3 regions of the Paenibacillus sp. PK3_47 genome follow, and region 1 is predicted to be linked to each of the others. Evidence: riboswitches for the same ligand, from Rfam matches in the RefSeq annotation. Region 1 holds a riboswitch; each other region holds the start of a gene.
The links. A riboswitch is a leader RNA that binds a small molecule or an ion and turns the genes downstream of it on or off. The one in region 1 is predicted to bind cyclic di-GMP.
Positions count from the first base shown of each region.

Region 2: it holds a riboswitch for cyclic di-GMP, as region 1 does, so the genes downstream of both, C2I18_RS13750 (anti-repressor SinI family protein) here and C2I18_RS14545 (choice-of-anchor A family protein) in region 1, are expected to answer to the same signal.
Region 3: it holds a riboswitch for cyclic di-GMP, as region 1 does, so the genes downstream of both, C2I18_RS24845 (hypothetical protein) here and C2I18_RS14545 (choice-of-anchor A family protein) in region 1, are expected to answer to the same signal.

Region 1 covers NZ_CP026029.1:3,252,875-3,262,769, forward strand. The annotation lists gene C2I18_RS14525 (YhjD family protein) at 279-767, shown strand; gene C2I18_RS14530 (helix-turn-helix domain-containing protein) at 827-1,111, opposite strand; gene C2I18_RS29635 (hypothetical protein) at 1,181-1,312, shown strand; gene C2I18_RS14535 (hypothetical protein) at 1,418-1,582, shown strand; tRNA gene C2I18_RS14540 (tRNA-Thr) at 2,096-2,160, shown strand; cyclic di-GMP riboswitch class I at 3,177-3,265, shown strand; gene C2I18_RS14545 (choice-of-anchor A family protein) at 3,372-5,177, shown strand; gene C2I18_RS14550 (alpha/beta hydrolase) at 5,414-6,388, shown strand; gene C2I18_RS14555 (HD-GYP domain-containing protein) at 6,913-8,445, shown strand; gene C2I18_RS14560 (NusG domain II-containing protein) at 8,643-9,026, shown strand; gene C2I18_RS14565 (Gx transporter family protein) at 9,010-9,573, shown strand; gene C2I18_RS14570 (ATP-binding cassette domain-containing protein) at 9,584-9,895, shown strand, end outside.
Region 2 covers NZ_CP026029.1:3,093,533-3,103,427, reverse strand. The annotation lists gene C2I18_RS13765 (signal peptidase I) at 1-578, opposite strand, end outside; gene C2I18_RS13760 (hypothetical protein) at 597-1,673, opposite strand; gene C2I18_RS13755 (helix-turn-helix domain-containing protein) at 2,112-2,444, shown strand; gene C2I18_RS13750 (anti-repressor SinI family protein) at 2,541-2,693, opposite strand; cyclic di-GMP riboswitch class I at 2,722-2,806, opposite strand; gene C2I18_RS13745 (2-oxoglutarate dehydrogenase E1 component) at 3,276-6,146, shown strand; gene odhB (2-oxoglutarate dehydrogenase complex dihydrolipoyllysine-residue succinyltransferase) at 6,200-7,504, shown strand; gene C2I18_RS13735 (hypothetical protein) at 7,586-7,729, opposite strand; gene C2I18_RS13730 (hypothetical protein) at 8,147-8,443, opposite strand; gene C2I18_RS13725 (hypothetical protein) at 8,535-8,810, opposite strand; gene C2I18_RS13720 (hypothetical protein) at 8,986-9,895, opposite strand, start outside.
Region 3 covers NZ_CP026029.1:5,704,117-5,714,011, forward strand. The annotation lists gene C2I18_RS24815 (TetR/AcrR family transcriptional regulator) at 1-220, opposite strand, end outside; gene C2I18_RS24820 (SDR family NAD(P)-dependent oxidoreductase) at 413-1,072, shown strand; gene C2I18_RS24825 (flavin reductase family protein) at 1,384-2,004, opposite strand; gene C2I18_RS24830 (ArsR/SmtB family transcription factor) at 2,100-2,816, shown strand; gene C2I18_RS24835 (histidine kinase N-terminal 7TM domain-containing diguanylate cyclase) at 2,877-4,505, opposite strand; gene hprK (HPr(Ser) kinase/phosphatase) at 4,688-5,605, shown strand; cyclic di-GMP riboswitch class I at 5,793-5,882, shown strand; gene C2I18_RS24845 (hypothetical protein) at 6,138-6,497, shown strand; gene C2I18_RS24850 (ketoacyl-ACP synthase III) at 6,576-7,565, shown strand; gene C2I18_RS24855 (L,D-transpeptidase family protein) at 7,640-8,332, opposite strand; gene C2I18_RS24860 (MFS transporter) at 8,666-9,895, opposite strand.

The DNA of each region.
Region 1 (9,895 bases):
ATCATGGTGCAGTTCAGGTATCACTTTAAGAGAATGCCAGATATCAAAGAGTTAGGGCGATTGAGTGGGCGGCGGCCTGCAGAGATAATCAAGGGTTTTAAAGTGTTTGCCGCCGAAGAATACATAAATTGGGTCGCGGCTGAGCCCGTCGAGGCAGCCGTAATTCTAATGCAATGGGGAAGAGGACGCTTACCGATAAAACGCCGCAGCAGGGCTTACAACGGCCCGACATTGGGCATAACATAGATTATTGGCTGTATCATTAAGGAGGGTTCATTGTGACCAAACTGGACGGCAATGACCGATGGCAACAAAAGATGCTGTTGACCGAGCATGTGGAAGAGTATGGGCGGCAGCAGGGCAAAGAGGCCAAAAGTGTCGGCAGCCGGCAAATGCTTACCAATGAGGAACGTACTATGGTTCGGGACCTGATCTTACTGCCGCATATAGATACCATGGTCAGCAAGAGCATTGCAGAAATAGAGCATTCAGGCAATGTACTCAGTAGAGCTTACCTTATGACCGGCCGTTACATACAGAACAGAATCATGAAAGATACATACATGTTACAGAAGGAGCTCAGGCAGAGGAATGTGAAGATTGTCCCCGATGAGCAAGATGATTTTCTGATCTATCACAAGATATTTTTCCGGGGGTACCAGGAACGTTTCGGCCTTACCCGTGATGTAATGCGTACAGAGATCAGCCTGAGGCTGACAAATTATATAGCTGAGTTAGGTGGTATATTTAAAAACCTCTTAAAATAAAGGAAGCCCCGTCAAGTGATTATACTGGCGGGGCTTGGTTTGTTAATTACTGCTTCTTATTAGCTTTCTTCCAGCTCGAATACAACTACTTCGTGTAAAGGGACTTTGAAGTGTAGGCACGTCTTTTCTAATACTTCCATGGAAACATATTGATCCTTTCCAAGTTTCGCGAGCGTTGCAGTCGATAGTCCAAGCGCTTCACGATATTCAGTTTTGGACATTTCTCTGTCGATTAGTAATCTCCAGAGTGGCTTGTATGAGAACCCCATAAACATGTTCCTTTCTAATTGTTTATACATATAATAAAATATTATATTTAGAAATGCAAATAATTTATTTGACATTTTGTTTAATATAGTGTATATTATATTTAGGAAGTGAAACAAACCAGCTTCCGGAAAGGAGAGTGAAACATGAAGGATTGGGCAAACTTAGCAGTCTCCATTGTGAACTTGGCAACGGCGCTAGTCCTATTAAGGAAAGCGACGAAGGAGACAAAAGAAAAAGGAACCAAAAAACGCAGCCGCCACGGCAAACGTAAGTAAGGTTCCCGGAGAGTAGGGGTCGCACCCCCTGCTCTCCACCCAATCATAACATAAACGGTTTGGACGATACAATCAGCCGGCGGGCATACGCGGGAGGAATTAAGAATGGAAAATAATTTTGTTGCTAGTCCGTACGCATACAACGATAAAAACAAGCCGATATCGTGGGGAGTATGGAATAATGAACTGAAAATTTGGATACCGCATTTGCCTTCTAAGAAGAAAGAGGCCGAGGAGCTGGCGAAGTCACTTAATAGGTTGGCTAAATAACGCGGGGCTACGGCCCTCTTGGGGGATAGATATGAAACATACTGGATGGGTCTGGACGGTCATAGCGGAGCGTAGAGCCGTAGAGCGTGGTCTGGATGAACGAAAGGCTGGAACCATGGTAGGCACTGGTTATTTGATACCAGGACACGGTGGCAGTTATTTTGCCCGACATTCTTGGGTTAGCAAAGGGTATGTATAACAGGTAAAACACTAGGGGCTACGGCCCCTATAAAGGAGGAATCGACATGTTACACACAATTACTTGGATCATTATTGGTGCCGCGTTGGTTGTCTCAGTGGCCGCACTAATTAAAGCTCGAGGGCGGCGGTAAGTCGCCCTCACACAATCGTACGGCCAACCCAGTTGTGTATGAAACAGGGCCATGGTCGCCAGTTGTTTCTTCTACCGTATCTTCTACCAATTCTTCTACCAACATGCGGAACTTTACAAAACCTTATAGAACTTTATAATGAGTAGTGTAGAGCCTGCCATAACATAAGGTACTCAATGGAACCTTATGGAATGGGACAGGGTCGCACTCGTAATGCGTAGGCCGGGGGTTCAATTCCCTTCACCAGCATCTTAAGGCAACCATATCAGGCGCGGATTTCCGGGTGTCCGGGGACCGCGCTTTTCCTTTTGCACGGGAGAAAGGATGGATGGCTTAAGGGCATGCAGGCACATTGGACTTCAGTTTACAGTTTCAGTTATGATTGGGATACCGTTAGGGTATTTCTTAATATAGCTTCTGTGCACCTTGTGTGCGCAGGGTTAATCCAGAACGGCCAGGAAGGAGCGAATGCATAGGAAATGGGCAGTCTTCTTATTGCGTGGCTTTGCATGTTATGTCTGTTTCTTACCTTTAAGGATAAGGTGAGCAGAAGAATCCTATACCCGGTGGCGCTGATCGTAGTGTTCGGTACGCTGGGATATTACACAATTTTAATGTAACTTTCAGCTAACCATCATCTTATTTTCAGGTAGAGGGTTTATATTGAATATATCAACACCCCCCAGTGTTATGTGGTACCCTTCAGGTCTTGCCGACTCCCTTGGCGAGGCCTATTTTTTTTGTCCGGCTTAAGGGACCACTGCTGCAGAAGATGCAATAGAACAGGATAGGTTCCACCGTAAGGATTAAACATGTTGGCCGCTAGAAAATAATACTCAGCAAAACCGTTTATAATGTGATGTTTTTCACAAAAGAATAAAGCGGATTGTTATATATTAAAATTGAAATAATAAAAGTTGAAGTTAATGAAGAGAAAAGAGGAGATCAATGATGAATGTTGATGGAAGTCTCCGCCGCGGTCTGCTGTTCGGAATGATTCTGAGCATTCCTTTATGGGTGTCGATGATTGGCTGGATACAACTTTTAGTATGAATCTGAGTTTGACGTCATACATTGCATTAGGGGAGTTAAGGAGTAGTTCCATTTTCCTGAAAATTAAAATAAATGAAGCAATAAAGGACGTTCCAGTATTAAACAAGGAATAGATTGACAAAATATTAGTTTTGCAGATAAACTAGGGTAGTTCGAAAGTAACAAATGTCATTGACTACATATAACAACTCCCTAATTACATATTTTGTCATGTATAAACGCAAACCGTTCGAAAGAATGGGACGCAAAGTCAGGAATCTAAAGCCCGTATACGGGCTATGATCGTCCGGCCGCCGTGAAGCTAACCCTTCGTGGCGGTCTTTTTTGTGTTGCTGGCGGTTGGAGTCACTACTGTAAGTCTTAATTTTTGTGTTTAAGAGGTGAGCGGAATGAAACATAACTCTATGATTAAAAAGTATTTTGCAGCTGGCATGTCTGCTGTGTTATTGGCAGGAGGCTGGTTTGCCTCCTTTGGAGATGCGACCGTAAAAGCAGAAAGCTCTCCGTTACCGGGGATCGCCGGGACGTACAATGTATTTATTCTTGGCGATATAACAACATACCACAGTGATTCGGAAGGCAGGATGGCGGCAGGCGGAAATGTTGCTCTAAAGGAAGGGTATTCTGTAGGCGGCAGCTTGACTGAAGCCGAACGCGGACAAGGAGATACATTGATCGTTGGAGGCAATCTGGAGTATGACAGGGGGGAGGTCAACGGGAATGTGGTATACGGGGGAACTTACCAGGGAACCGGGGGCCCGAAAGGCGGAACAGGAACGCTGCGGCAGCAAACCGGTGTAGTCTCCTTTGCCGCTGAATTTGCGTTGCTTAAGGCCAAATCGCTGGAGCTTGCCGCATTGCCGGCGAACGGTAAAACAGAAAACAATTACGGGAATTTGCTTCTGAAGGGAAGCGATTCTGAGCTGAATGTATTCAAGGTGTCTGGAAGTGAATTATCCGTGGCCAATGAAATCGTTATTAACGCTCCGGCAGGCTCTACAGCCATCATTAATATTGACGGTTCGGCAGTAACAATGAGAAACGGCAACAGGCTGGGCGAAGGTTTAACCGAATTTAGAGTGCTGTATAACTTCAGTCAGGCTGCAAAGGTGAAAATGGAGAACATAGGGGTTATGGGGACAGTTCTGGCCCCTTTTGCCGAGCTCACTTTTAACAACGGACAAATTAATGGTTCTGTAATCGGAGCTGCTTTAAGCGGGACCGGAGAATTTCATCATCGTCTGTACACAGGCGATGTTCCCGGAGTGACACCGACGCCAACGCCAACGCCAGCGCCGACGGCGACACCAGCGCCGACGGCAACACCAACGCCGACGGCGACACCAACACCGACGGCGACAGCAACACCGACGGCGACACCAACGCCGTCACCAACGCCGTCACCAACACCGACGGCAACGCCAGCGCCGACGGCGACACCAACACCGACGGCGACGGCAACGCCAGCGCCGACGGCGACACCAACGCCGTCACCAACGCCAACGCCGACGGCGACACCAACGCCGACGGCAACACCAACGCCGACGGCGACACCAACGCCGTCACCAACGCCAACGCCGACGGCGACACCAACGCCGACGGCAACACCAACGCCGACGGCGACACCAACACCGACGGCGACGCCAACGCCGACGGCGACACCAACGCCGACGGCAACACCAGCACCGTCAAGCGAGGCAACACCATCACCGCCGGAGAGCCCGGCACCAACACCGGTGCCTCCAAGCGAAACTGTCAGTCCGGCTACTCCACCACCAGTGACATTTATACCGCCTACGCCGGCGCCACCTACGGTAATCGGGACGATTGTTGACAATGGTATCAATGTACCGGCGGAGCCTGTGGTTGATGTGGCAGTAGATGAGGAAACTTTAGATGAAGTAATTATAGATGACGATCCGCTGCCGCTTGGACCGTCGGATAACAAACCTTCTGGGCAGCCGGCAGATGAAGGAGGACCGGCTGCAGAAGACAGTGCTGAGGAGCAGCTGCAGCCTGAGCCGGAGCCTGCACAGGATGAAATAACTATCGCAGATGATGAGGTTCCGCTCGGCAGTATAGATGAAGCCGGACAACTGCCGCAGACCGGGGAGTCCAGCCCGGCGCCTTATTATCTGGGAGGTCTGGCTCTCTGCGGAGCCGGTTTGCTGATTAGCAGAACGGCAAGACAGAACAGGCATAAACGCTAAGCTTGACCGGGCAGCAGAATTCACCATGATCAGATTCAATCTAACCAATATGAATCAACTGCTATATGCCGAGACCGGGCTGCTGGGAGATCAAGAAACACGCAAGCAGCCCTTTACTTCGGGCGGTCCGCTTTAGGACTGCAATGACTGCTATTTTCCGCTGACGGCACCGCCGTGCTATACTATGCTGGCATTGTGGATACAGAAGCTCTTCAATGCATACTGCCAGCAGGTATATGAATCTATTCAAAGGAAAGGTGACTGCAGTCATGTGGAGTGTATTGGTTCTTGCGATCATTGTCGTCCTCGCCGCAGGGGTGACCTATGCCGGTTTTTTCTTTTACGGATTAGCGATCAGACGGGCGCCGAAGGAGTTTCTGGCCAAAACACCGGATCTGAAAGCAGATCCTCCGGTAGCCGGGGCATCATGGGGAGAAGGGGCACAGTGGGTCTCGCAGCAAAGCTTCCGGAATATTGAGATCACGTCAGGAGACGGGCTGAAGCTCAGAGGCTACTATCTGCCCAATGAGCGGGCGCAAGGCCGTACAGCTATTGTGGCCCACGGCTATTCGGGCAAAGCTAAGGATATGGGGGCTGTCGCCAAGATTTATTACGAACAGCTGGGATATAACGTCCTTATGCCTGATGCCAGAGGGCATGGCGAAAGCGGAGGGAATTACATCGGTTTCGGGTGGCCGGAACGCAAAGATTATCTGCAGTGGATACAGTATATAATTGACGAGAGCGGAACTGGAACGCAAATTGTGCTGCACGGGATATCGATGGGCAGCGCAACGGTTCTGATGACTGCCGGTGAAAAGCTGCCGCCAGAGGTAAAGGCCGTTGTCGCAGACTGCGGCTACAGCTCGGTAAAAGCGCAGCTATCCTATCAGCTGTGGAGAATGTATCATCTGCCGAGCTTTCCCTTTGTTCACAGTGCAAGCCTGATTACAAAAGTTAAAGCAGGTTACTTCTTTGGTGAAGCGTCGGCGTTAAGACAGGTGCGTAAAGCAGAGGTACCCATTCTGTTCATACATGGGGATGCTGACAAGTTCGTGCCGTTTGCCATGATGGATGAATTATATCAGGCCTGCAGCAGCCCCAAGGAAAAGCTTGTGGTGCATGGAGCCGGTCACGGGCTGGCCTATGATACGGATAAGGAAGGTTATATAAGTAAGGTAAGGGATTTTGTTACGCGGTATGTACGTTGAGGATTGAGGCTGGGGACGTTCAGGAAACACTCCCGAAACGTAGACGCGCCCGGTATCCGCAAGCTGCGGTTACCGGGCGCTAATATGTTCCACACATGGAGGAGCTTCCTGCAACGGGGAGCATCCCTTCCATGAAGTTCTGGTATAGTTAATCCCCCGCCGTCCGTGAGCGTGACGGGTGTCGTAATTCCTTGTTATTTCCAGCAGCCGTGTGGCGAGAATAATCCTTCCAAAACGACAAAAGCCCTACCTCTCTTTTGCCCTTGCGGCTCCAATGACCGCGCCAGTGTGAATCGGAATGCTATGTTCGAATTTTATCTCATAATAAGGAAGAGTCAGGCAAGAAAACGTAAGATTTTAAGTTCAAAATGCCGATAATAATTGGGAAGCAAGCAATCGGCTTGACATCTTCTTGTTGGGGAATACATATACACATAAACAAATATTACTCTATTATAGCATTAAATATATACAAAAGCAAATGTAATATAGACAGCAGGGTCAGGCTGGAAACGGGGGAACTAATGGATATCTACGGGGCATTTTTAAAGAAACAGATCGTGAATTATTTGTTCGGCTCCGTTGTTGCTGTGCTGGCAGTGGGCAGCTTAATCCTGCTGTCCTCGCTGCAGATCAGTATGGTGGAGTACTTCAGGCTGATGATCGTATTATGCATATCTTTTGTAATCATGGCGGTTCTGGAAATCAGGATGTTCTTCAGGCACATCGAACCGATCAGAGCGGCAATGAAGCAGCAGGAGCCTACGCTTGCAGTGATGGAAAAAGCTTATCTGCGCACTCACCGGCTGCCGAGGTATGCGATCCAGCGGATTCTCGGTCCCCATTTGCTCGGCCTCTCCCTTCCGGCGGTTCTCATGACTTACTGGATGATCCGTAACGGGCTGGTCAGCATCCCCTACTTTTATCTTCTGCTGGCGGTTGCCGGTGCTGTCCTGATTGCAGGCATGCATGCCCTGATCGAATTTTTTCTGACCTGCTCGGCGATAGTTCCCCTGATTAAAGAGTTCAGAAACCGCGCTTTGGATATGTATAATGTCGATTTCTCTCTGGAAGGCCATATTTTTGTACCGATACGGCCCAAGTTCCTGGTCAGCTGCATGCTGATCGGAACATTTCCGCTTTTTCTGTTTATTATGGCGACGCAGATCCGGCTGAACAATTATAAGTACGGATCAGAAGCAGGCCTGCAGAATTATTGGGCTTGGGCCGGCTTGGTGCTGCTGATCGGCACGATCTTCTCCTCCATAGCGGCCTGGCTGTTGACCCGGAGCGTTCAGCATCCGATTAACGAGCTGTACCAGGCGATGAATAACGTGAAAGACGGGCGGCTTACCCAAATCCAGGACGAATATTCGGATGAATTCTCGAAGCTCGTTGCCGGATTCAACATGATGGTCCGGGGGCTTCAGACCCGGGAGCAGCAGAACATACAACTGCTGGACAGTTACTTTACTACGCTTGCGGTTACCCTGGATGCCCGTGATTCATATACAGCCGGACATTCTCTGCGGGTGGCGGAATACTCGGTTATTATCGGCCGGCTGGCAGGCCTGAACGGACGGGAGCTCGATGATCTGCGCAAATCGGCACTCCTGCATGATATCGGCAAAATCGGCGTGCCTGACAGCGTGCTTTTCAAAGACGGCAATCTGACCGAAGAGGAGTTTGACCAGATCAAAAGCCATCCCGTGCTGGGTGAGAATATATTGCGGCAGATTGAGCCTGTGGAGAAAATGGCGCCTTACCTGAGCGGGGTCCGCTCCCACCATGAACGTTACGACGGCAAGGGATATCCGGATGGACTGGCCGGTACGGCAATTCCTCTTCATGGCAGAATTATTGCCGTTGCAGATGCCTATGATGCCATGACCTCGGACCGCCCGTACCGCAAAGGCATGGATCATGAACGTGCGCTGCTGATTCTGGAACAGGGCAGAGGGAGCCAGTGGGACCCTGAGTTTGCCGGACTGCTGCTGGCTTACTTTGGATTCAGCCCCGAGGAAAGCGATGGGGATCAGTCCGGCAAAGCCGGATAACTAAGAATAGGGATATCTATATATTTCCTGAGGAGCGGACTTCATCCATAATTGGGGCGGAACCGCTTCTGTCCGCGTGATTAATTTGTGAATTTTTTCTCAAAAAAGGTGATTACCGCTTACATTCGTTGAAGGATTGAAGGGAGACCGTTATAATTAATAAGTCGGATTTTAATTAAAAAATAAGGGAGATTTTTATGAAACGCGCAGATATACTGCTGGTTTCCATCGTGCTGATCGCCGCACTTGCCTTTCTGGTGCCGCGGTGGTTTTCAGAGGATAAGGGCGGTCCGGGCAAGGATCTCGTGGCCAATATAACGGTGGATGGCAAGCTGTTCAAGACAGTGCAGCTGACCAAAGAAGAACAGACTGTTGAAGTACGCACAGATCATGGATATAACATATTGAAGGTGCATGATTACGGAATTGAAATGTATGACGCCGATTGCCCGGATAAAGTATGTCTTGGCTTTGGATTTGTTACTCTGCCGAAGCAGACGATTGTATGCTTGCCGCACCGGGTACTGGTAGAGATTGCAGGCGCATCCGGAGGAGATGATATAGATGCCTATGTCCAGTAGTGAATCATCTACGGCTCTCAAGAGAACGGTTATTATAGCTCTTTTTGCAGCTGTAGCAGTTGTGCTTAGTATTGTGGAGGCTCAAATTCCGCTTGCGGGTATGGGGCTGATGCCGGGAGCGAAGCTGGGCTTCGCCAATATTATGATTTTGACCTGTATTTATTTTTTGCGCGGCCGTGATGCGCTGGTGCTTGTTCTGCTCAAAACTTTGCTTACCGCATTTTTATTAGGTACCTTTTCAAGCCTGCTGTTCAGCCTGTTCGGATCTTTGTTCAGCTTTGTCGTAATGTATGTGCTTGTCCGCTTTGGAGGGAAGAAGTTCAGTGTCATTGGTATCAGTATTGCCGGAGGATTGGCACATAACACCGGACAACTGTTAGCCGCGTCCATCGTGCTGAAATCATCCAGTACGTTCTACTATTTTCCGATGCTGCTTATTACCGGTGTGGTTACAGGGATTGCGGTCGGCTTTGCGGTAAGGTATGTAATAGACTCACTCTCCAGAATATCGCTGTTTGAAGAGTTTTTGAAGACGCCGGGTCACTAACTGCGGAAGGATGACTAACATGAATGGATCGTACAAAGCGTTAGAGGCTGAGCATGAACCTGCCGTAATTACATTTGAGGGGGTATCGTTCGGATACGTCCCGGAGCAGCCGATTCTGCAGGATATTACAGTGGCTATTCCAAGGGGGCAATGGGTTAGTGTGGTCGGCCCCAACGGCTGCGGCAAATCAACGCTGGTCAAGCTGCTCAATGCGCTCCTGCCCAAAAGTGACGGTGAGATTACCGTATGCGGCCATAGACTGGAAGAGGATACAATCGGAACAATCCGGCAGTGCATAGGCATGGTGTTCCAGAACCCGGAT
Region 2 (9,895 bases), 160 kb from region 1:
GGAGATTCAACGGGCACGATTTGCGGCTCCGCAGAATCATCCATGCGCATGATCGATTTAAAGACCGTAATAATGGACGAGATCACCAGGTAAAGTCCCGGGATGATCATGACAATGATGATGCCGGCGGTCGATTTCACCCAGTTCATGAAATAACCGACCAAAGGAACCGTAAAATCAGCGTAGCTTGCAATCACATTTCCTGCAGGAATCGGCGCCGGGTCCTGTGCGTCGTTATTATCGCCTTTGGTGATATAGGCCAGCGATGGCCCTTCTCCGCTTACACTTACAACCCGGTGGGTGATCAGGCTGCCTGATCCGTCGAGCGCCTGGTAAGTAATTACATCCCCCGGTTTAAAGGCACCCTGCTGTTCCTCGCCTCTAACCGGATTAACCGCAATGACTGCACCGGTCTTGATCCCGGGTTCCATGGAACCGGACAGGACAGTCAGGATTTCTTTGCCCAGAATCTTGGGCTTTCCGCCGTTGATCCGGCTGGTTACTGCTGAGACCAGCAGAAGCAGAAACATCAGTATCAGAACATACATAAGCACATTACGGGTCCATTTGAGTATCACTTTGAGGCATCTCCTTATTTAAAATACGTTTTGTTGTTGTCCTATCTTTACGGATATTCCTTCAGCATTATTGTCCGCAGCCGGTACATCCGGCTCTGCAGGCAGCTGCACATCCGGCTGCGTCTTCTCCTCAGCTTCGAGCTTCGCTTTCTCTTCGGCTTCGAGCTTCGCTTTCTCCTCGGCTTCGAGCTTCGCTTTCTTCTCGGCTTCGAGCTTCGCCTTCTCCTCGGCTTCGAGTTTCGCCTTCTCCTCGGCTTCGAGCTTCGCCTTCTCCTCAGCTTCGAGCTTCGCCTTCTCCTCAGCTTCGAGCTTCGCCTTCTCCTCGGCTTCGAGCTTCGCTTTCTCCTCAGCTTCGAGCTTTGCTTTCGCCTCGGCTGCTTTCAGTTTCAGCAGGGTATCCGCTGCCTGCCCATACAGCCCTGCAGCTTCCTCTGCATAGCCGCCAGCCTGTTCGGACGCTGTTAACGCCTGCTGGTATGCGGCCTGAACGTAAGCATCGACCCGCATAATGGAGGCCAGCTTCCGCACCATCTCCTGAAATTCGCTTATGGTCAGATTGCTCTGAATCAACAGATTCTCAAATGTCGTATTATCGTTGTTTTGCGCAGCAGTTAATTGTTCAAAGCTGATTCCGGAAGGTGAAAGCCTCTGGTTAATTTCATCCCTTTGCCAGGCCAGCTCCTGCTGCGAACGGGAAGCGTAGCTTTCAAGCCGGGCAAGCAATTCTGCTGCTGAAGCGGCAGCACCGCGTGCCTGATCGGCGGCATCTTCAATGCCCAGTGCAAGTGTCTCTGCAGTATCGGAATCCATAATGCTATCCGCCATGCCGGCCAATGCTTCACGCACCCCGTCACGCTGCAGGGCAGCACGGTTCATTGCTTCACTGGCCTGATCCGCGATTCTGTCCACAGTGCTCGGGAAAACAAAGGCACTCGCAATACCGGATTCCTCCGTAACACTGCTGGTGAGCAGAGCGTACGTCGGTGCAGTGATCTGACTGATGCCATACGCAGAGATCACCACAATTCCGGCAAGCTGGGGAAGGATATACCGGCGGCGGCTGTTTCTTTTACGGGAGGTTCGTGAAAGCCTCACAAGAGTCTCTCCTTTGGTTGTCCGCAGGACTCCCTGCAGACAAATTCATCTATCAACCCTGTGCTGATCAGTCTTTATGACGAACAATTATCGTTCGTTATTAAGAACCTTGGCATAAGTATATGCCAGCTATCCTGAAAATTTAAAATCCCATTTCACAGTGATATTCGTTATAAAGAACAAATTAGCCGCTATCTGCTCCGTTTTCCTTCCTTTTTCTTAAGATATCGTACTTTTTAAAGAACATTCCTCAAATAAGAGTTAAAACAATGACGATCTGAAAAGGATTAGAACAAGCGGAAATACGCGAAGTCAACTATTGTGACACGCTGCCGGATTAACCGTTAATTCTGATGGATTTGTGCTTTGTCCGGGGTATGGTTATTTGTTATACTGTTATAAAAAAGTGCGGAGGGCGTAGTCATCGTGCCAGATAATATGGGAAGTCGCATTCACCGCCTCCGTCTGGAGAAAGGCTTGTCATTATCGGAGCTGGCGGACAAAGCTGATGTGGCGAAATCATACTTAAGCAATGTGGAAAGAAATATTCAATCCAACCCCTCTATTCAATTCATTGAAAAAATCGCCGACGCGCTTCAGGTATCCATCCATGTCCTGCTCTACGGCGAGCCTGCTGATGTCCAGGAATCGTCTCTCGACGGAGAATGGTTCCGTCTCGTACAGGAAGCTATGGCTTCAGGGATAAGCAAGCGGGAATTCAAGGAGTTTCTGGACTATCAAAAGTGGCGGCTGGATCAGAAGGATTCATGAGCAGCACTGGTGCTGCGCACAGAAAAGGGCATGGCGGTCATCCGCCATGCCCTTTTCCTGCATTATGTACAACCGGTCTGCTCAAGAATTGCCCCGCTACATCGCCTGCAGCATCTTTTCGTTGAAAAACTGGCGGATCTCATCTGCCTTGATGCCCGCATTTCTTGCCGACATCAATAAATAGACCCATTCCAAATCAAGCTCAGCTGTCTGCAGTTCTCCGTTGTCCCCCTGGTTGGACTTATCCAAGAAATCTCCTCCTAAGATTTTCACGTCCCCAGGCAGTCCGGCCGTCGTAGTATTGCTACATTAGACCCGAGACTTTGTGCCCCTGCCTTTCAGCAGGTTTACCCTTTACTGGATCCTTCATATGAAAGGATCTGCTATAAATTCATGAAACCGCTATCTGCAATAACATTATATAATGACGGTCAAAAAAAGTGTGTCGTTTTATGGAACTATTATATGATTTTAACTGAAAAATCCTGGCTAAATTTGCAGGCAGCTTGTCTAAATCTCACGAATGGTTTAATTATATTATGTCCTTACACCTATGTATGAGGAAGGAGTTATTCTAAATGTGCAGTTTATAGAATAAATTACCCAGGTCTGCGGGCGTGAAATCAGAATTGTGCCGAATCATAATAGTTACGTATGAATAATGGACTGAATCATACCTTTTTGCGATTGGAATAAACACAAGTATGAATTGATTACAGGCCTTGAAAGTAGCACAATAGGATGAGGAATGAAACCGCAAACATCGCAGCTCCACCAAGTGCCGACACGATATTGGCGCGAGTGGGGTTCATCCGTTAGGAGGATGTATTCATGGCAGCCAAAGAACCCTATAATGAATCCGTTTGGAGCAAGTATTACGGACCGAATTTGGGCTACATTCAAGAAATGTATGAGCAGTTTCTGAAGGATCCTTTTTCAGTAGAAAAAAATTACCGCGATCTGTTTACCATCTCCGGCCCTCCTCCACTGGAACCGGATACCGTGCAGGCACCGCAGCCTGCAATTTCAGGAAACACAGAATGGCTCAGAAAAGCCGTCAGAGCTTCCAAGCTGATCGCCAACATTCGCATACATGGCCATATGGCCGCCAACATTGATCCACTGGAACGCGCCGAAAAGAACCCCATGGCTAAATGGCTGGAATACGAAACCTATGATCTGACCCGTGAAGACCTGATTGCCCTTCCGGCCTCACTGATCTGGGAGAACGCCCCTGATGATGTCCATACCGCCTGGGATGCCGTTCACCGGATGCGCCAGGCCTACACACAGACCATTGCTTATGAATTCGGGCATGTACGCGACGAGCAGGAGCTGCGCTGGCTGAACAGCCAGGCGGAGTCCACAAGCTCCCCGGCACCCTTGAACAATACCGAGCGCAAAGAGCTGCTGAACCGGCTGATCCAGGTGGAACAATTCGAAACCTTCCTCCACAAAACCTTCGTCGGCCAGAAACGCTTCAGTATAGAAGGCAACGACGCGCTTGTGCCGATGCTGGATGAAATCGTGCGTGCCGCCGCACATGACGGTGCCGAGCACATTCTCATGGGGATGGCCCACCGCGGACGCCTGAACGTGCTGGCGCATATTTTAGGTAAACCTTATGATATTATTTTCTCGGAATTCCATCATTCGCCGAACAAGGAGCTGTTCCCTTCCGAGGGCTCCATGGGCATCAACTACGGCTGGACCGGGGATGTCAAATATCATCTTGGCGCTGACCGCGCTGTCCGCGAAGGCGAGACGGTCCGCACCCGTATCACGCTGGCCAATAACCCGAGCCATCTGGAGTTCGTTAACCCTGTAGTCGAAGGCTTCACACGTGCCGCCCAAGAGGACCGCAGCGCACCAGGCCTGCCTAAGCTGGACACAAGCAAAGCCATGGCTGTGCTGATGCACGGGGATGCCGCCTTCCCTGGTGAAGGCATTGTCGCAGAAACACTTAATATCAGCAAACTGAAAGGTTATCAGAACGGCGGCACGGTGCATATTATCGTCAATAACCGGATCGGATTCACGACCGAAAGCGAAGATTCCCGCTCCACCCATTATGCGAGCGACCTGGCCAAAGGTTATGAAATCCCGATCGTCCATGTGAATGCCGATGATCCCGAAGCCTGCATTGCAGCTGTCCGTCTTGCCTGTGCCTACCGCAACCTGTTCAAAAAGGATTTCCTGATCGACCTGATCGGCTACCGCCGCCACGGCCACAATGAGATGGATGATCCCGAAACGACGCAGCCGCTCGTATACAGCAAGGTCAAAAATCACCCTACCGTATACAGAGTGTACGCTGAACGCCTGCAGCGCGAGAAGGTTCTCACAGCGGAAGATGTCGGCAAAATGCTCAGTGAATCGGAAAGCGTTCTGCAGAAGGCTTTTGATATCATGAAGGACGGCAAGCACAAAAACGGGGAATCCAAAACTGCGGTTCCGCTGGATGCGGATTCCGGTGCACAGCGCACAACAGCTGTACCGCTGACCAGCCTGCAGGAGATTAACCGTGAACTGCTGTCTGTGCCGGATGGATTCAAGGTCTATCCGAAGCTGGAGCGGATTCTGCAGCGCCGCAAGGATGCCCTGAATGACGGCGAACGGGTGGACTGGGCTCTGGCGGAAGCGCTGGCTTTCTCCTCGATCCTGAAAGACGGTACGCCGATCCGGCTCAGCGGCCAGGATTCCCAGCGCGGCACTTTTGCACACCGCCATCTCGTCCTGCATGACAGCGAGACCGGAGATTTGTTCTCTCCGATGCATCAGCTCAAGGATTCCAAAGCCTCCTTCGGCGTATACAACAGCCCGCTGTCGGAAGCCTCGGTCCTCGGCTACGAGTACGGATATAACGTGTTTGCTCCGGAGACGTTTGTCCTCTGGGAAGCACAGTACGGCGATTTCGCCAATGCAGCGCAGGTCATTTTCGACCAGTTCATCGCTGCCGGCCGTGCCAAATGGACACAGCGCAGCAATCTGACCATCCTCCTGCCTCACGGCTACGAGGGCCAGGGCCCTGAGCACTCCAGCGGTAGGCTGGAGCGGTTCCTGCAGCTGTCAGCAGAGGAGAACTGGACGGTAGCCAATTTGACCAGTGCCGCCCAGTACTTCCATCTGCTGCGCCGCCAGGCAGCCCTGTGCGGTGAGCCCGATGCCCGGCCGCTGGTGATTATGGCGCCGAAGAGCCTGATCCGCAATACCCGCAGCACTTCACCGGCAACCGAGCTTGCCTCCGGCAGCTTCCAGGCAGTACTTCCGGATCCGCTTCTGGGCGGCAATCCGGGTGAAGTGAAGCGGCTGGTCGTATGCAGCGGCAAGGTGGCGATTGATCTCCAGACCGAGCTTGAAGCAGGACGCGGCAAAGACTGGTCGTGGCTGCACATTCTCCGCCTGGAGCAGCTGTACCCGTTCCCGGAACGGGAGCTGGCTGCCCACCTCAGCTCCTTCCGTTCCCTGGAGGAGATTGTCTGGGTACAGGAAGAGCCGAAGAACATGGGCGGCTGGAGCTATACCGAACCGCGCCTGCGCGCCATCGCCCCGCAGAATGTTACGGTGAAATACATCGGCCGTCCGGAACGCTCCAGCCCGGCCAGCGGTTATGCCGACGTTCATACTTTCGAGCAGCGTAGAATTGTTACAGAAGCCCTGAAGTCCAATTCACAAGTACAAGCGGCTGTACCGTCCTCCTGAAGGGGGACGGTGTCACGATAGCGTTAACCAATATATTTGGGGAGGTAACAGCTGTGTCCGAAATCAAAGTACCCGATCTGGGCGAATCCATTTCTGAAGGAACGATTTACAAATGGCTGGTTAAAGAAGGCGACACCGTCGGCATGGGGGATGTGCTGGCAGAGCTTGAAACCGACAAGGTCAATCTTGAAATCAGCGCCGAGGAGGATGGCGTCATCTCCTCCATCCTGCGCCAGGCCGGCGAGAATGTAGCCGTTGGCGAAGCCATCGGCATCATCAGCGCAGGCGAAGGCGGAGCCGCCGGGGGCAGCAAGCCCGAGGCGGCAGAATCTGCCGGCAGCGCGGCTCCGGCCGCCGCTGCACCGGCACCTGCAGCGGCAGCGTCTCCTGCCGCTGCTCCCTCAGCCGCTCCCGAAGGCGCGGCTGCAGGCACTGCGGCCCTGGCTACGCCGGGGGCGCGCAAGCTTGCACGGGAGCGGGGCATCGACCTCGGCGAGGTCTCTGCCCGCGACCCTATCGGCCGGATTGGCCAGGCCGATGTGAACGGCCATGGCGCAGCCGGCCAGGGGGCCGCTGCGCCGGCAGCTCCGGCGCCGCAGGCGAAGCCTGAGCCGGCGAAGGCAGCTGCGGCGGGCAAAGCGCCGCAGGAGGACGGCAAAGCCGTCGAGCGCAAGCGCATGTCGCGCAGACGGCTGACCATTGCCAGCCGCCTCGTCGAAGCGCAGCAGAGCGCGGCTATGCTGACCACCTTCAACGAGGTGGACATGACGGCCATTCTCGACATCCGCAAACGCCGCAAGGATGGCTTCAAAGAGAAGCACGATGTCGGACTCGGCTTCATGTCCTTCTTCACCAAGGCGGTGATCGGCGCGCTCAAAGCCTATCCGCTGCTGAACGCCGAGATCGACGGCGAGGATCTGCTGATCAAGAAATACTATGACATCGGCATTGCCGTTGCGGCCAAGGAAGGGCTGGTTGTGCCGGTTGTCCGCGATGCAGACCGGCTCAGCTTCCCTGAAATTGAACGACGGATCGGCGAGCTGGCCTCCAAGGCGAGGGCCAATACGCTCAGCCTGCCGGAGCTTCAGGGCGGAACCTTCACGATTACTAACGGCGGCGTATTCGGCTCTCTGCTCTCTACGCCAATCCTTAATACACCGCAGGTCGGAATCCTCGGCATGCACAAAATCCAGCTGCGCCCGATCGCCCTGGACGAAGAAACAACTGTTAACCGTCCGATGATGTATATTGCGCTGTCTTACGATCACCGGATTGTTGACGGTTCGGAAGCCGTGAGCTTCCTAGTCAAGGTCAAGGAGCTGCTGGAAGATCCGGAAGCGCTGCTGCTGGAAGGCTAACTGGCTGCTTTACTGACTTATTCATTATTCACAATTAAAAGAGGGATAAAAGGACATCTGTATTGTCCTTTTATCCCTCTTTCAGTTCAGCACCAGAACCGGAGAAAGCTGATCTATAACGTTTTTCTGCAAGTATAGAGGCGTGGTGATGAAGTCTGCAATGGTGGGAGGGCTACGGCGCTTGCTACAGAGCTTAATTGGATTTCCTCCACCTAATTTAATCATTTTCCCTTATGTATAAGCTTTAGTGGGAAATTCTCCTGCTATTCGGACGGATAATGGCCTTTGGTGACTCATTCCGTCCATTTAAGTGGAGTTTTTCCGACTAGTATTGTAATCCCGCTAGTTACCGGAGAATTATAGGGAGAAAATCCACTTAATTTAACCGTTACACGCTCACCGAGACAGTTTTCCACAACACCGCTAATTAAAAGGCAGCACAAAATGCAATGGAACAGAATCGAGCTTTCATTGAATACTATTTGAATGAGCATGCATATCCGGTAAATAGATACTATTGCGCATACCCGGCTTAATAAAATGGTCTGAATAACCCCCTCAATCATCCACCTTTCATTCCAGCCATAGCCGTGTACCATACTACCTGCAACCAAAGGTAACTCTACCCTTCATTCCATCCTTTTACTCACAAAGCTCCCAACCAATGGTACTTCTACCCTTCATTCCAGCCTTTTGCCCACAAAGCTCAAAATCAAAGGTACTTCTGCCCCTCATTCCAGCCTTTTGCCCATAAAGCTCAAAAACAAAGGTACTTCTACCCTTCATTCCAGCCATTTGCCCATAAAGCTCAAAATCAAAGGTACTTCTACCCTTCATTCCAGCCTTTTGCCAACAAAGCTCAAAATCAAAGGTACTTCTACCTTTCATTCCAGCCTTTTGCCCACAAAACTCTGAATCAAAGGCATTTCTACCTTTCATTCCAGCCTTTTGCCCACAAAGCTCAAAATCAAAGACATTTCTGCCTCACATTCCTGACATTCCTCGAGGGGGCGCTATAGAGCGAGGGATGCTATAGAACGAGAGCCGCTGTAGAGAGAGAGCCGCTGTAGAGAGAGAGAGCCGCTGTAGAGAGAGAGCCGCTGTAGAGCAAGGGGCGCCATAAATGATAAATGGTCGCTGCAGACGAGATGAACCCATGCTCAGCAGCATCAATCCGGCACTCAGTCCAATCTCTTCCCACCCTCACCGCGCCCCGGCCTACAGTCCACTCCCTTCCCACCGTCACCGCACCCCGGCCTACAGTCCACTCCCCTCCCACCGTCACATCACCTCGGCTACAGTCCACTCCCCTTCCCACCGCCACCGCCCCCCGGCCTACAGTCCACTCCCCTCCCACCGTCCCGCACCCTTGCCTACAATCCACTCCCTCCCCAACCTCACCACACCCCGGCCTACTGTCCGTTCCTTTCCACCCTCACCGCACCCAGGCACAGTCCACTCCCTTCCCACCGCGCCCCGGCCTACAGTCCGCCCCGGATCAGATCGCCCGCCAGCTCCAGCAGCTGACCCTTAGTCAGTTCCCGGTCACCGTAGGTGGATAGTGTGTAATAGGCATCCTGCTTCTCGTTGTACCAGTTCAGGTAATGGTAGCCGGTTTCCGGCCGGATCACTTGATTGTAAACGACTTCTCTGCCTTCCACTTTAACCTTGGTCACGGTATGGTCCGGCTGCTGCAGCACCTGCATGAAGCCGCCGTTCAGCAGGCTGGCTGAGATTCCAACCATCGCTCCGTCCTTGGTATAAGTGGCGTTAATCCCTCCTGCCTCTGTCCAAGGCACCGCCTTCATGAACATCCCGGAGTCTGCGGACGCCTTCGCCCGTCCCTTCAGTTCTTCAAGTGTCTCCTGGTACAGCACGGCGCTGTCCACTTCCTCTGCATTGGGATAACGCGCATATACAGAGCCGTATTCAAAGCTGTAATCCCCGGCTGTTCCGGGAAGCAGAGGCGCCCCGGTCCGTTTAATCTCTTCCAGGAATACAGAATAATCAGTCAGCCTTTGCTCCTTAAAGGCGAACCGCAGCGGAGCCTCCGTGTCTCCTGAACCTGCGGCATAATAAGCGATCATTTGGCCCGGCTCGGCAAAACGCAGGGCTTTATGCATATACTTGTCCTCGGCTCCTCCGCCCGGCAGCACCGGATCCGGTGCAGTGTGCTGCACCTTGACTGTGCCGGCTGCATTGCGGATCTGGATATATTCCGAGGCAGCGTAAGCCGTTACAGCAACCAGCAGCAGCATAACCATCATTCCTGAAAATGCGGCTGTTTTACCGGCAAACCGGATCCCCCGCGTGTTCTGGCGATGATCCATCGCCCGTAAACGGGCCATCACCCGCCCCGTCACTTCAATGGCAGGCAACCGCCCCTCGGGA
Region 3 (9,895 bases), 2.5 Mb from region 1:
AAGGCTTAAGCAGTGTCTCCGCAAAATTCCGCAGAAAATCATCATGAATATCCTTCAGCAGATCTTCCTTGCTCACAAAATGCTTGTAAAAGGTCCCCCGGTTGTAGTCCGCACGCACGGAGATATCCATAATGGTAACCGCATCATATCCCTTTTCCAGGATCAGCTCCATGAAGGCTGCCTTCAAAGCCTGCCGGGTTCTCCGCACTGCTCTGTTCAATTCTTCTTCCCGTTCCAAGGCCATCTTCCTCCACGATATTTGTCATTTTATTATAACCATTAGGCTCCAATGAGAAAAAGAGTGCCAATGATTAAAAATTTAAGTAAACAATAGGACATGGAATGTTCAAATTAATAATAAAGAGGTAACATGCCGAATCCGAATGTCGCTTTTTCAACTATATCTTAAATTATGATGAATGGGGAAGCCATTCAGCAGGTGATCCGTGAGCTGGGACTGGACGATTCCAACTCTCTGGCTGTCACAGCTGATGTATCCAGAGAAGAAGATGTGAAGAACTACGTGGACAAAGCCGTGGAGAAATTCGGAACCATCGATTATTTTGCCAATAATGCCGGGATTGAAGGTCCTTCAGGCCTAGTGGAAGAGATCAGCGTCAAAGCGCTTGACATGGTGTACAACGTCAATGTGCGCGGTGTCTTCCTTGGTCTGCAGTATGTGATCCCTGTAATGAAAAAACAAAAATCCGGCGCAATCCTCAACACTTCCTCCTTGGCAGGATTGATGGGAGCCTCGGGAATGTCACCATACATTATGTCCAAGCATGCGGTTGTAGGCCTGACCCGTGTAACGGCCAATGAGCTTGCACCGTTCGGCATTCGTGTCAATGCAGTCCTCCCGGGCACCATCAACACCCAAATGATGCGCAAAATCGAGACCAACTCCGGCAGTGCAGACTCCTTCAAAGCAGCCAATGAAGCTACAACGCCAATGGGACGCTATGGAGAGCCTGAAGAGGTAGCCGCCGTAATGAACTTCCTCCTGTCTGAAGAAGCTTCATTCGTAACAGCTTCGCTTTACACAGTAGACGGGGGAATGATGGGACAATAAGGCAGCAGCGATAAGGGTGTGTAATAGTATTAATTAAAAAGGGGTTAAGCCGTCTGCCTGGGCAGCGGTTTGACCCTTTTTTGCGTGATTTCTTACACGGGTCCGGGAGCAGGATTATACCTAAGTGGAATTTCTCCTGCTATTTCTTCATCTATTCATGTAATCAGGATGCTAGCGGGAAAATCTCCACTTATATATTCCCAATCCGCCCGTAATGGTGAAAAAACGCCGTATTAAATGGAGGTTTTCCAGCTAAGCTGCATAAATAATGAAAATTGGTGAAATTAAGTGGAGAAAATCCCTTTAAAGAATCAGATTTCCGCCCTGAACGTTCTGCCCAGCTGATCCCCCAGGCCGAAGTAATGACGGAAATTATAGATCAGCGGACTCCATTTTTGCGGATCGATATGACTGCCGTGAGTAATAATATCCTTATGGGCATGCACTTGTACTGCCCTGGCCTCTATGACCGCAAAATCAGGAGAATGCTCCGGCACCCGGATATTCAGCACAGCGGCTTCGATTTGCAGCGGACATTCGGCTATACGTGCCGGCTTTACAGTCACTGAAGCAGCAGGCGTTAGCCCGCTGGCGGCGAATTTATCTTTTAGAAAAGTGAAACCGTATTGCTGCTTATCTTCCGGAACAGGATATTTGCCGGTATACGGAGCCAGCCGTTCCACCTCTTTCCAAAGCGAAGGGCCCGGGATATTCACTACACACTCAGGGTGCCGCTCCAGGTTATGAAACGCTTGTCCGCCTATGCCCAGTCCGAGCACAATACAGTCTCCGAGTGCCCAGGAGGAAGAGATCGGGCTGATATTTACCGTGCCGTCTTCATTTAAAGTGCTTAGCAGGATTACCGGAGTGCCGTAGTACAGAATGGCGGGTTTAATCATTTCTGATGGCGGCAGCTGGTTCGTATTATTCATGGAATAGTTCCCCCTGTTGATGTTTTCTGCTCCAATTGTATAATACATATAGTTCAAGTATCATCGAAGTATGGAATGCAAAGAGGGTGTCAACAATGAAAACCGCTTCAAACCTGGCTCAGATTGCAGCTCTGGTGAGTGAAGATTCGCGGGCTGTAATTTTATCTGTTTTGATGGATGGAAGATTTCATGCAGCGGGCGAGCTCGCCTATATGGCAGGGATACAGCCGCAGACAGCAAGCTTCCATTTGGCAAAAATGGTTCAGGCGGGTGCAGTTGCCGTTGAAAAACAAGGAAGGCACCGCTACTACGGAATAAAGGATCAGCAAGTTGCCCAGGTGATGGAATCTTTATTGTTCCTTGCGCCTCCGGTTGAAATCAAGTCGCTGCGGCAGTCAGCAGAAGATCAAGCGCTCCGTTATGCACGAACCTGTTATGATCACCTGGCGGGGAGTCTGGGCGTCCAATTGACTAAGGCACTCCTGAATACCGGTGTTCTATGTGAAGAACTGGAAGGGTATGAGGTTACCGGATACGGGGAAAAGATTTTTACAGACCTTCTGATTGACCTGGAGCAGGTGAGGAAGAAAAAGCGGTCGTTCTCACACAAGTGTCTGGACTGGAGCGAAAGACGCCACCATCTCGCCGGCGCATTAGGAAATGCCATTCTGGAAAAGCTGCTGGAAATGCATTGGGTGCAGCGGCACCCTGCGTCACGGGCTATCAGCATTACTTCCGAGGGGGAGAAGGGGCTTAGAGAAGTGTTTTCGCTGGATATCAATGAATTGGCGGTATTAGGCAAAAATAAATAAAGACCTGTCCCCCGAAACGGATTCGGACAGATCTTTAGGATTCACTGGGGCCAATACACTCTATCTCCTGACCGGAACAATCCGGTTGCGGCCCTGATTTTTGGCTTCATAGAGCGCTATGTCTACAGTTTTGAACAAATCGCTCAGATAAGCTGAGGCGTCCTCAGGTTCCGGGACCGAGAAGCTGCGGATACTCAGCAGCCCCATGCTAATGGTTACGGATACAGGATGCTTCGCATTTTCGATGTTTATCAGGTTCGTCTCAATGCCGGATTTGAAGATTTCTGCTAACTGCAGCGCCTGCGGCTCATCGGTGTCCGGTAAATAAATAATGAATTCTTCACCGCCGTAACGGGCCAGAATATCAGCGGGTCTTAACGACTCCTGAAGCCTCTCAACCGTACTGCAAATTACAGCATCACCGGCCAAATGCCCGTAACGGTCGTTCACCGTCTTGAAGTAATCGATATCCAGCAATATTAGTGCTGAGGGGGTTTCAACCTCGCGGCTCCTGATGACCTCCTGCTCCAGCTGCTGGGTCAGATAATGACGGTTATAGCATCCGGTCAGGCTGTCGGTAATCGCCATCTTCGTCAGTTTGCGGTTGCTCTGGAACAGCTCCTCCTGGACTTTAATCAGGGAAGCGTTGCGTTCCTGCAGGATCGAATTCTGCTGATTGGTCTCGTCAATGAGCCGGCGGAGTTCCGTAATGTCCTGGAATGTGATTATCCGTCCGACCCTGACATTGCTGACCATGATTGGTGCGGCATGAATGCTGATGAAGAGCTGTATGCCGGGGTGGAACAGTTCAATTTCAGCTATTTCATGCGGCCGCTCCCGGTATTTATGCAGGAAACGTTCCATCCTGACTGAATTTCCGGGTAAAAAAGCGGCCATCTCAAACCGGTCACCAATGGTCAGATGTCTGTACGGATAGAGGGCCTGATTGATTTCAATGACTTTCTCATGATCATCGAGCACCAGGACTCCATATTCCATCGTATCTATGATATCCTGATGGGCAATGGTGACAATATCAAACACTTTATCCTGGTGAATGGTAACAATAAAGAAAATGGCTGATACTACAATGCCCAGCGAGGTAAAGCCCGGAATAACAGGCAGGAAATCGTCCAGCACCACATTGAGAAAGACATCAAGCATCAGGAACACAGTGACTGCTATGATCCCTTTGAGCATGTTCATGATCTGATTTTTGATCCGTCCGGCCTGCCCGGAGACAAGCGCAACGTAAATAATATAGAATGAAACGATGGCATGAATGATAAGAATCAGCATATTCACCCAGAATACCGGGCCATAAGTTCTTTCGGCATATCCGCCGTTAACCGGCTGCACGAACCAGCCGTTCGGATTCAGCACTACACCCAAAGAGGAGAGAAAGGCCGGCACGAACAGCAGCATTAATATTTTCCGGTTCAAAAACTGCGACTGGCCTGACAGCAGGATTGTGAAGAAGATCCAGCCGGTGGTCAGCAGCGAAGCATCCACAAAGGCAAGCTTTACATAAAACAGCTGATAGACAGGGTCATCTACGGTTTTGATGGCGAACTGGCAGTAGGGCCATACCATCATGGAAAAATGAAAGAGCAAATAGACTTTATGCAATTTTGTAATGGTTACGGTAGCAAATATGTATATGAATAATAGAAACAAAATAAAGCACATGATGAGATCAATCCATGACTCCAAAGCCACCGGGCCGCACCTTCTTGCTATTATGGAAGTGATATTCTACATGGGTCTGAAGTCTTATATATTGATTTTAATATATAATTAGTATGAAAATTTTTCAAGTTTTTTAGAAGTTTAAACTAAACGTTACTATCTTTTTGCAGGAGGGAAACAACATGAAGTCGGTTACTGTACAAAGTCTAACGGAGAAATTTCAGCTTGAAGTGCTGGCGGGAGCCAGCCGGATGGACCGTCCAGTTACCCGTCCGCGCACGCACAGACCGGGGCTGGAGTTTGTCGGATATTTTGATTTTTTTCCTATGGAGCGGGTACAGGTGCTCGGCCGTAAGGAAATTAACTATTTATTGACGCTTAGTGTGGAAGACCGCAAGCTGCATATCGGGAACATCGTCAAATATCATCCGCCGTGTTTTATAGTGACCTCAGGCCAGCAGGAGATCCCTTATTTGACACTGTTCTGTGATCAGGAAGGGATTCCGCTGCTGCGGACAACAGACACAACCACTGAGTTCATTGCCAAGCTGGACAGTTATCTGGTCAAAACACTTGCGCCGGAAATGTCTATTCATGGTGTATGTGTGAATGTATCCGGTATAGGTATTCTGCTCAGGGGCAAATCCGGAATCGGCAAAAGCGAAACTGCACATACGCTCATCAGAAGAGGCCACCGGTTTGTGGCAGACGATATAGTGGTACTAAAAAAGCTGGGGCCGGCTACACTGCTCGGTACCCATAACGAGACCACCCGCGAATTCCTGGCACTGCGCAGTGTCGGCCTGATCAATGTCGTCAGACAATACGGACGCAGGGCTTTCCAGGATGAAACGCGGATCGTGCTCGATATTGAGCTGGCCCCATGGCGGGAGAATGCGCTGAACAATGAGCTGGAGGTCGTTCCCCAGTTCACCGAATATCTCGGTGTCCAGATTCCGCATATGGAAATCCAGCTTCAGCCGGGCCGTGACGTTGCCGGCCTCATTGAGGCGGCGGCCAACAACTGGTATCTTAAGCAGCTTGGCTACAGCGCGGTTGAAGAGTTTATGAAGCGGATCGAAGATGGAATGCAGTCTTAAAGTTACATATAACAACCAAAGCAGCAGTTAAGGACCGTATTTTTTACAGCCTTAACTGCTGTTATTTTAAATATTCAAAATATTCAGATATTGCGAAGAAAAAGAAGGAAATATGACTGCTGCTGTCGAAATATAAATTCACATAGATAATAAATACCAAAATATGTTTTATTCTGAAGCGCCAGCTGATGAACAAAGGCAACTCCGCCGAAAGGCGGAAGACGCAAAGCTACCGGTCTAAACCGCTTCAAAGCGGCATGACAGCGGGGATACTCATATAGTTTGGTTTTTTGTTGTCTAAATACAACAATAGTAGATTAGTAGACATGTTGAGGAGGGTTTTGCCGGGACAATATACATAAATGGAAGCAGAGTTCTGCAAAATGTTGAAAAATTTATGATTATTTGTCTGAAAATATCAAAAAAGAGGCAAGAAATGTCGATATTAACTAAGCTATGTCATGAATTTCATTGCTGAGCTCATGAATCTCTCAGCTTAGAATCAAAACAATCAGAGGAGTGTCAATACAAGATGATCGCAGAAACTAAGATGTATCCGGAATCCAACACTATTTTTATCAGCCTCCACGGTTTTGCCGATTTGGATGAAACCATCAAAGAAGTAGATATTTTCGAGAATAATATGCCGTCATTGCCGCTTAAAGATATGTCCCTAATCATCGATTGCAGTGATATGGCGCCATTCAAAGCTGAAATCCTGCCTGTACTTGAACGCTGCTACGTTTTGTACAACGCGTTTAAGCATTGTGTGCTCGTCAATCCGCAAAAGGTTGTTGCCAAATCCCAGCTGCAGAGAGTAGCTCCCAAAGCCGGATTTGCAGGACACTTTGTAGATACCGTTGATGAAGCTTGGGCGATTGTGAAGGGTTAAGCGTTAACGGGAGATCAAATTCTTTTCAATGAAATACATTACAAATCTACTGGCAAAGGGTGGTCAAACTTGGCTAATGTGAGAATAGTAAGTACTGAAGTGTACCATCCGGCAACGAAGGTCAGCAATGAAGAATTGGCTGTCCAGGCGGGGGAAGCAGCAGGGAAGCTTATCGGGATTTGGGAGTATTTTGGACGCAAGGATCGTTATTATGCAGAGAGCTATGAAGAAAGCACGCTCTTTATGGGAATAGAAGCGGCAAAAGCATTACTTAAAAAAACCGGGCTTGCCGGAGAAGATCTGGATATGATTGTATTCTCCTCAGGCACTCATGACTTCAGCGCACCGACGGATGCTGCTTTTGTTCACCAGGCTTTAAAGGGTAAAGAAAATTGTATTGTGTATGACAGCAATGCAAACTGTGTAGGGATGGTTGTCGCTGCTGACCAGGCGGCCCGTTCTATGATTACGAACCGCAAAGTGAAATACGCGCTTATTGTAGGATCGGAACAAATTGCCAGGTTTTATAAAGAAGGGGACTTGGCGTCAAAAGGTCTCTGCGGAGATGCGGCCTGCGCGGTCTTGTTGGAGCGTGTAGAGGACACAGACGCCGGTCTGATTGATTCCGCATACTACACCAATACGCAAAGAGCCGAGGATATGCAGTTTCCTGCAGGCGGGATGACACAGATTTACGGCGAGCATATGACGCTTGAGGAGAAGAAAATTTATCTTCATCCGGAATATAACGTCAATGTGGCATTCCCGACAGCGGTAACGAATATTGAAATGCTGCTGCAGGAGCATGGACTGCAGAAAAGTGACATCACCCACTATATTCTCAGCCAGCTGAATCTCAGTGTCATCAAAGATATTGCCGGCAATTTGCAGGAAGACATTACTAAATTCCCGTACATTGGCGATATCTATGGCTACACAGGGACCAGCAGCCCGTTCATCACGCTTCATCATGCCATTAAAGACGGCACCCTGGTTCCAGGGGACCTGTTCGTACTGTGGTCTGTCGGAGCGGGGATTACCAGCTGTGCCACCCTGTGGAAGCTGTAATCCGATTTCTGCTGAGTTAAGAAGCAGCATCTATACAATTAATCAGACCCTGTGCCGGCCGGCACAGGGTCTTTTCAGTCCGCCAATCCGATGGCAATGGACGGTGACTTCGCGGGATCGAGCAGGGCCATCAGCTTAAGCAGATTGCTCTCGGACATGGCAATGCAGCCTGCTGTCGGCTGGTTTGCGCCCTTCCAGATATGCAGAAAGATCGCGCTGCCTTTCCCGGACACTACCGGAGCAGTGTTGTATCCTATGACCACAGCATATTTGTAAAGCGGGTGCTGAAGACGCTCATAGGAAGACCAGCGCAGGCCCGGATGACCGTCATAGGTTACCCACTGGTTATACTGTTCTGAAGCAGGATCATCAATCCAGAAATCCTTACTGGTTGTTTTCGTATATTCAAGCTTGAGATTCCCCGGTGCATCACCGGTTCCGAACGCCGGACCCAGCGGATACACACCGGAAGGCGTCCGCCCGTCTCCTTCTCTGATTTTACCGGTACCTCCGCGGCCCAAAGTTACGGGAATGCCGGCCAGAGCCGGGGACCATTTACCGTCACGCTTTTCATATAAAGTTAACAGCCCTGTTTGTGACTTTGCGGTTCGTGCAGTAACCACAACGGTCTGGCTGGAATTTAGAAGTGCAGCCTTGTAAGGCCAGGAGGCGGTGAAGCCCGCAGCAGAGGTCCGGTGAGCAGCAGGGATATACAGAAGAAGGAAGAGCAGCGCCGCGGCAATCAGAATGGACAAACGTCTGAACATATCAATTCCCCCTTTACTGCTTATTACCTCAGCAGGTTCCGGGGGAATCCGGGTTATGCGGGGATTTGGAGCGGCAGTCTTTTTTCAAGAGCAGAATCTGCTGTTCTCTATGCTCTGCAAGCTCACGGAACTGGGAAATGGTGTCTCTCATTTTGTGCAGGGCCTGGGTCCGGTAAACTTCAGGATTAACCCCTCTTATAAAGTAGATTTGGGTGCTCCTCCTGCTGCTTCGTATTACTTGGCGAAAAACGGGAACAATTTATTACCAGCATGGAATACAAAAAAAGCCCGCATCCGGCGCGGGCCTTCTGTTCAAGTATGATGATGCAAAAATTAATGTGCTGCGCGTTCTCTCTTGCGGTACATCTGAAGCAGTACATACGAGAGGACAAAAGCTCCTGTAACCAGCCAAAGCGGAATCCGCGGATCCAGCTTGTATGCCCAGCCGCCGATAATGCCGGCAGGTGCGGTAAAGAGCAGAATGAGTACGGACAGCACGGAGAATACCTTCGCTCTTTTATCATCATCAATTGCATTCTGTACAGCAGCTTCCAGGTATGGCGAGCTGATCATTAACCCGACTGCTGCCAGAATGGTGCTGAGCCCGATCCAGACCAGATTAGAAGAAGGATACAGCACCAGCATGACATTGGAAAGGGCGGAAAGGGCGAACCCGGCCATCATGGAACGGTTGGCGCTTTTCTCCGGGATTTTCGGCATAATCAGCCACAGCGTAATCAGCATAATCACTGAGGACACCGCAGGGAACAATGACAGGATGCCGTTATCCATATGCAGGTAATCAGCCAGATAGAGCGACAGGTAAGTCGTCTTCAGGGTAGCCTGGAAATTGAACAGAATGTAGACTGCGAAGATCAGCAGCAGGGTGCTGTCTCCCCAAAGCTCGCGGAAAGCGCCGCCGTATTCGGTCATAATCTGCTTGAGTCCGAGACCGCGGGTTTCCTTGCGCTTCTGTATGCCGGCTTCTGTCTCACGGGTGGTCAGGTGACGGCCGACGAACTGGAAGGTCATCATGACAAAGGCCAGCACGTACATAATACGCATGCCGCTTACCATTCCGTAATGGGCAACAAGCAGCCCGCCAAGCGGTGCGAACAAGCCGCCGATCACGCTGATGATCTGAAGCAGCGTAAAGACATAGGTACGGTCGGAAGGCTTCGTATCTTCAACAATCAGGCAGTAGAAGGCGATATGCGGTACACGCTGGAACCCGTTAATGAACGCAGCTGCCACAAAGAACCAGAAGTTCTGTGAAACGGCCCACAGGATGGTGGCCAGACTCCAGCTCAGCAGGTCGAAATATAAAATGGCCCGCTTGCGGCCCAGCCTGTCCGTCAAGTATCCGCTGATTAAAGATGAGAAGACCTGCACGATCAGGCCGATGGTGGTGACCCAGCCGATGTTCACTTCCGTCAGGCCGAGCTCGTACATATACAAGGTGGCGTAAGTGGAGAACATGCTGAACGGGATCAGGAAAAACGGTTCGAATGCGAGGCAGCCGCGGCTGTTGCCCTGCAGACGGGGGAATAAATGTCGTGCCAT